One region of the Pseudomonas sp. MDT1-85 genome, then DNA from elsewhere that is predicted to be linked to it. Evidence: predicted binding sites of a transcription regulator. Region 1 holds the regulator's gene; each other region holds the start of a gene.
The links. The regulator sigma-54, encoded in region 1, starts transcription at its own class of promoters, with help from an activator protein. The targets are predictions, from matches to a motif close to ANTGGCATNNANNTTGCTNT.

Region 2: the regulator sigma-54 is predicted to act here: its motif matches at 1,047-1,066, upstream of ACYZT2_RS10690 (CmpA/NrtA family ABC transporter substrate-binding protein).
Region 3: the regulator sigma-54 is predicted to act here: its motif matches at 1,049-1,068, upstream of ACYZT2_RS24390 (pilin).

What each region holds. Positions count from the first base shown of each region.
Region 1 is NZ_CM142715.1:1,264,722-1,266,989, forward strand. It holds gene ptsN (PTS IIA-like nitrogen regulatory protein PtsN) at 1-16, opposite strand, end outside; gene hpf (ribosome hibernation-promoting factor, HPF/YfiA family) at 29-337, opposite strand; gene ACYZT2_RS05585 (RNA polymerase factor sigma-54) at 412-1,905, opposite strand; gene lptB (LPS export ABC transporter ATP-binding protein) at 2,091-2,268, opposite strand, start outside.
Region 2 is NZ_CM142715.1:2,350,341-2,352,608, forward strand. It holds gene ACYZT2_RS10690 (CmpA/NrtA family ABC transporter substrate-binding protein) at 1-926, opposite strand, end outside; gene ACYZT2_RS10695 (quinone-dependent dihydroorotate dehydrogenase) at 1,156-2,175, shown strand.
Region 3 is NZ_CM142715.1:5,436,737-5,439,004, reverse strand. It holds gene pilB (type IV-A pilus assembly ATPase PilB) at 1-888, opposite strand, end outside; gene ACYZT2_RS24390 (pilin) at 1,115-1,534, shown strand; gene ACYZT2_RS24385 (BON domain-containing protein) at 1,851-2,207, shown strand.

The DNA of each region.
Region 1 (2,268 bases):
TTTCTAGTCGGATCATGGATTGGGGGTGTTAACGACCGGTCGCGCCCTGGAGGAGGCTCTGGGTCTTTTCCTTATGCTTTTTGAGTTGGCGATCCAGCTTGTCGGTCAGCAGGTCGATGGCGGCATACATGTCCGTATGCTCGGCATTGGCGACCACTTCTCCGCCGGGAATATGCAGCGTGGCTTCGATCTTCTGCAGCAGTTTTTCGACGTTCATCGTGACTTGCACATTGGTGATCTTGTCGAAATGCCTCTCCAATCGGTCGAGTTTTTCGCCGATGTAGGTGCGCAGGGGTTCGGTCACTTCCAGTTGGTGTCCACTGATGTTGACTTGCATACAGCTTCTCCTTCGTTGCCAGTGCATAAAGCGGTAGATCAGATGATCTACCACTGGAACGCTGTGGCGTGGCTCTACATCAACCGCTTGCGTTCGCTCGAAGGCGCGATCCCGAGGGATTCGCGGTACTTGGCGACGGTGCGGCGAGCCACCTGAATGCCTTGTGCCTCCAGTAAACCAGCGATCTTGCTGTCACTCAACGGCTTTTTCTGATTTTCCGCGGCAACCAGTTTTTTGATGATCGCGCGAATCGCTGTGGACGAGCATTCACCGCCTTCGGAGGTACTGACGTGGCTGGAAAAAAAGTATTTCAGTTCATAGATGCCCCGTGGGGTATGCATGAATTTTTGCGTGGTCACCCGTGAAATCGTCGATTCATGCATGCCCACCGCTTCGGCAATGTCATGCAGCACCAACGGCTTCATGGCTTCGTCACCGTATTCAAGAAAGCCGCGCTGATGCTCGACGATCTGGGTGGCGACTTTCATCAGGGTTTCATTGCGGCTTTGCAGGCTCTTGATGAACCAGCGAGCTTCCTGCAACTGATTACGCATGAAGGTATTGTCAGCGCTGGTATCGGCGCGGCGCACAAAACCGGCGTATTGGGCATTGACCCGCAGGCGTGGCACCGATTCCTGATTCAGCTCCACCAGCCAGCGCTCGTTGTCCTTGCGCACAATCACGTCGGGAACGACGTATTCGGCTTCGGTGGACTCGATCTGTGAGCCCGGGCGTGGGTTGAGGCTCTGGACCAATTCAATAACCTGGCGCAGCTCATCTTCCTTGAGCTTCATGCGGCGCATCAGCTGGCTGTAGTCGCGGCTGCCGAGCATGTCGATGTAATCGGTGACCAGGCGCTTGGCCTCGGCCAGCCAAGGGGTCTTGGCGGACAGTTGGCGCAATTGCAGCAGCAGGCATTCCCCGAGGTTGCGGGCGCCGATGCCAGCGGGTTCGAATTGCTGAATGCGGTGCAGGACGGCTTCGATTTCGTCCAGTTCGATGTCCAGTTCCGGGTCGAACGCTTCGAGGATTTCCTCGAGGGTTTCGTCCAGGTAGCCCTGATTGTTGATGCAATCGATCAGGGTTACGGCGATCAGACGATCGGTGTCGGACATCGGTGCCAGGTTCAGCTGCCAGAGCAAATGACTTTGCAGGCTTTCACCGACCGACGTACGGGTGGTGAAATCCCACTCGTCGTCATCGTTGCTCGGCAGGCTGCTGGCGCTGGTCTGGTAGACGTCCTCCCACGCAGTATCGACGGGCAATTCGTTGGGAATTCGCTCGTTCCAGTCGCCTTCCTCGAGGTTATCCACCGTCGGAGCGGTTTCCTGGTAGGAGGGTTCCTGGACATCGGCGTTGGGTTTCTGTTCGGCGCTATCGGCCAAGGGGTCGGCGTTATCGAAGTCGTCGCCTTCTTCCTGGCGTTCGAGCATCGGATTGGACTCCAGGGCCTCCTGGATTTCCTGTTGCAGGTCCAGGGTCGACAATTGGAGCAGGCGGATGGCCTGTTGCAGCTGCGGTGTCATCGTCAGCTGCTGGCCCATTCTCAAGACTAGCGATGGTTTCATGGCAGGGGCTTAACACCTTATTCGCCGGCGCACATGCGCCATCCACTACAGGGCGCCGAAGCGCCAAACATAAGCAAATTATATGCCTGAAACTGAAGTGTTTGCCTAGAGCGCTGTAACAATAAAAAGTTATTGATTTTTTATTGAAGCGAGCGCTCTCTCGGCGACCCGGGCACCTCGGGTGCTTACAGGCGGAACTCGTGGCCCAGATACACTTCCTTGACCAGTTCATTGGCCAGGATGGTGGCGGAGTCACCTTCAGCGATCAGTTGGCCATCGTTGACGATGTAGGCGGTTTCGCAGATATCCAGGGTCTCACGAACGTTATGGTCCGTGATCAGCACGCCAATGCCTTTGGCCTTG
Region 2 (2,268 bases), 1.1 Mb from region 1:
ACCTCTCCACCACCGTGGAAACGCATGGCGTGCGGGTCTTGCCAGCGATTGCCCAAACCATCGGAGTAGTCACCGAGCAAGCGCGGTTCGATGCAATCGAGCGGTGCATCCAGATACTCAGGCGCACTCAACAGTTGCGCGGTGCTGCGGCGATTTTCGCGGCTGGCTTCGATGAATCGGCTGGCTTCAAGGATCGCCATCACCAATGCCCGTGCGGTGTTGGGGTATTGCTCGACAAAGGCGCGGGTGCAGCCAAGGACCTTTTCCGGGTGATCGGGCCAGAGGGTCTGGCTGGTGGCCATCGTAAACCCGAGATTCTGCTGCACCGCACTGGCCGCCCACGGCTCGCCGACGCAGAAACCGTCGATGCGCCCGGCTTGCAGGTGCGCGACCATTTGCGGCGGTGGCACCACCACGCTGTCGACATCCTGCAAAGGATGAATGCCCTGGCTCGCCAGCCAGTAATACAGCCACATGGCGTGGGTGCCCGTGGGAAATGTCTGAGCGAAGGTCAGTTTTGGGCGACTTTGGTGCACATGCCGGTCCAGTGCTTCAGGACTGGTCACGCCCAGGGCCTGCAAGCCGTGGGAGAGGTTGATGCTCTGGCCGTTCTGGTTCAGGCCCATGAGCACGGCCATGTCGGTGGAGGCTACGCCGCCGATGCCCAAATGCACCGCATAAATCAGGCCGTACAGGCTGTGGGCGGCGTCGAGTTCGCCGCTGACCAGTTTGTCCCGCAGATTGGCCCAGGATGACTGGCGCTTGAGGTTCAGGGTCAGGCCGTACGGTTGGGCGAAGCCCTGGGTGGCGGCGACTACTACTGAGGCGCAGTCGCTCAGGGCCATGAAGCCGAGATTGATTGCGGTTTTTTCCGGGGCATCGCTGCCGTTGACCCAGGCCAGTGGGCCGGCTGATGGTTCGTTCATCGATTTCGCACCTTCCAAAAAAAAGCGTCGTCCCAAGGCCTTTGCGTGGGCAAAGCCGGGTGACGACGCCATTGTCCTTCCACTCATCCCGCCGTTGGCATGAGTGCTGATGCTTGTGACGGTGCAAGGCATATGCCATCGCTGGCTGATTTTGTTGCGCGCCTCGCGTGAAGCCCTGATGCGCGGCTATAATCGCCGCCTCTCATCGCCAACCGAGTCAAGCCTGCCCATGTACACCCTGGCCCGTCAGCTGCTGTTCAAACTTTCCCCGGAAACCTCCCACGATCTGTCCCTGGACCTGATCGGCGCGGGCGGGCGTTTGGGCCTCAACGGCTTGCTGTGCAAGGCACCGGCGAAATTGCCGGTGACGGTCATGGGCCTGGAGTTCCCGAACCCGGTGGGTTTGGCGGCCGGTCTGGACAAAAACGGCGCGGCAATCGATGGCTTTGCCCAATTGGGTTTCGGTTTTGTCGAAATCGGCACCATCACCCCGCGTCCGCAACCGGGCAATCCGAAACCCCGGATTTTCCGCTTGCCGGACGCCGAGGCGATCATCAACCGCATGGGCTTCAACAACCTAGGCGTCGATCACTTGCTCGCTCGCGTGGCGGCAGCCAAGTACAAGGGTGTGCTGGGCATCAACATCGGCAAGAACTTCGATACCCCGGTTGAACGTGCGGTCGACGACTACCTGATCTGCCTGGACAAGGTCTACGCCCACGCCAGCTACGTGACGGTCAACGTCAGTTCGCCGAACACCCCCGGCCTGCGCAGCCTGCAATTCGGCGATTCGCTCAAGCAATTGCTCGCCGACCTGGCCACCCGTCGGGCGGAACTGGCCCTGCGCCACGGCAAACATGTTCCGCTGGCGATCAAGATCGCGCCGGACATGACCGACGAAGAAACCGCTCAAGTCGCCCAAGCGTTGATCGAAACGGGGATGGACGCGGTGATTGCCACCAACACCACCCTGAGCCGCGTTGGCGTCGAAGGCATGGAACATGGTGACGAGGCGGGCGGTTTGTCCGGCGCACCGGTTCGCGACAAGAGCACTCACACGGTGAAGGTGCTGGCGGCGGAACTGTCCGGTCGCTTGCCGATCATCGCCGTGGGCGGCATCACCGAAGGCAAGCACGCGGCTGAGAAAATCGCCGCGGGTGCGAGCCTGGTGCAGCTCTACTCCGGCTTCATCTATAAAGGACCGGCGCTGATTCGTGAATCGGTGGATGCCATAGCGGCCCTGCGCTAATCCCTGTGGGAGCGAGCACGGATTGACAGGCAACATCATTGTTGAATGTTGAACCGCTATCGCGAGCAGGCTCGCTCCCACAGTGTGTTTGCA
Region 3 (2,268 bases), 2.0 Mb from region 1:
CATTTGGGCACTGGACGGGTCGAGGATCCGGATAACCACCTTCTCGCCCCACAGGGTTGGCAGTGTGTTGACCCGGAAGTCGATGGACTTGCTTTTGGACAGGCGCATCTTGATTCGCCCGTCTTGGGGTTTGCGCCGCTCGGAGATGTCGAGACTGGCCATGATCTTCAGCCGGGAAGCAATGCGATTGGCCAGTTGCGTCGGCGGCCTGGCGACCTCCCGCAGCATGCCATCGGTGCGCATCCGCACGCGGTAGATTTTTTCATAGGGCTCGAAATGCAGGTCGGAAGAACCGCTCTTGATGGCGTCGAGCAACATCTTGTGAACGAAGCGCACCACCGGCGCATCATCGGCATCTTGCCCTATGATTGAATCCTGTTTCTGGTCATCGACCGACTCGATGTCTAGCCCGTCGAGGTCGACATCGGCCATGTCTTCCAGGCCGGTGGAGTGGCTGTCGAAGAATTTTTCGATGGCGTCGCTGAGCTTGTCTTCCTCCACCAGAATAGCTTCGGTGCTCAGCCCGGTGCTGAACTGGATGTCATTGATGGCTTGATGATTGGTCGGGTCGGAAATTCCCACGAACAGCTTGTTGCCACGCCGCCAGAGGGGCAGGGCGTGGTGCTGGCGGATCAGCTTCTCGCTGACCAGCCCTCGGGGTTGGGTGTCCTTGTCCAGGCAATCGAGGTCCAGCAGGGCCATGCCGAAATGTTCCGAGGCCACCTCGGCGACCTGCCAACTTTTCAGCAGTTTGTTTTGCACCAGATAGCTGACCAGCGAAATTCGATTGCGTTGGGCTTGCTGATACGCCTGTTGCGCACTTTGGTCAGTGATCAGCTCGGCCAGTACCAATTGCTTGGCCAGACCGCTAAGGGCAATCTCATTCATTGGGATACCGGACGCAGACAGTTAATGACTTATAGCCTAGTCAAGCAGTGGAACCAAACCAGCCGGGGTGAGGTGACAAAAAGTGTCAGATAGTGCGGATCCGTGTAGTAGGAAAGGTCTTTGCCGCGATCTCCCGCCCCGCAGGCAGGGGCGCGCGCGGCTTGGCATGACCTGTGCTATGCCCTATTCAGATCATGAGATTTCGACTCATGCATGGAGCCTGTCTATGAAAAATCAAAAAGGTTTTACCTTGATCGAACTGCTGATCGTGGTGGCCATCATCGGGATTCTGGCAACGTTTGCATTACCGCAGTATTCGAAGTACCAGGCACGGGCGAAAGTAACCGCTGCGCTTGCAGAAATCTCGGCACTGAAAGTGCCTTTCGAAGACATCATCAACCAGGGCACCAACCCCACCCTCGCACTGATCGGCGGTACGGTGACCACCGGTAATTGCACGATTACGGCATCGGGCACCGCCGCTGACGGTGCAGGTACTATTGGCTGCACGATTCTCAATGCTCCAGGGCCGGTGCTCAGCAAAACCATCACGCTTACACGCACCCTTACCGGCGGCTGGACATGTGTCACCACGGCTCAACAGCAATACACTCCTAAAGGCTGCACCGGTGCCGCTGACGCCTGAACCATTGTCATCCTGCCAATGCCCCGCCTTTCACGACGCGGGGCATTTTTTTGCTCGTCATTTATGGGCCGCGCCAATAATCAAGAAAACCCCCGACATTTCATGGCCTTAGGCCTGCGTTAAAACCCGCATGTTGCATGTAGATAATTTCGCAGTCATGCAATTTGCATGATTTCGAAAATCGCCGTAGTTGTTAAGTAATTGATTTATCAGTATTTATTTTTTATGTGACAGTTGGCACAGCGTTCGCACTCTCTCCAGTAACCCTGCTGACAAGACACGCAGCAGACTTTCCAGAAATACAGGAGTTACTCGTATGAAGAAGTTCGCTATCGCTGCCGCTACTGCAACCGCGTTGACCCTGACCATGGCCAACGCCGCATTTGCACAGACCACCCAAGCGACTCAGGCACCTATGATGCTGGCCGCCGGTGAAGTCACTGAAGCGAAAGAGGATGTTTCCGATACCTGGATCACGACCAAAGTCAAAGCAGACCTGGTGACCGAAAAAGGCATCCCAGGCACTGACATCAAAGTCGAAACCAACAAAGGCGTTGTTTCCCTGTCTTCCATGACCGTTCTGACAGACGCTCAGAAAACAACCGCCGTGGCTATCGCCAAGAAAATCAAAGGGGTCAGAGATGTGTCCGCTGACGGCCTGAAATCCGAGTAAGGCAAGGCTTCTCGCCTGGACCGGGAGAAGGTGCGGTAGACGGGCCGAGTCATACGTTTGC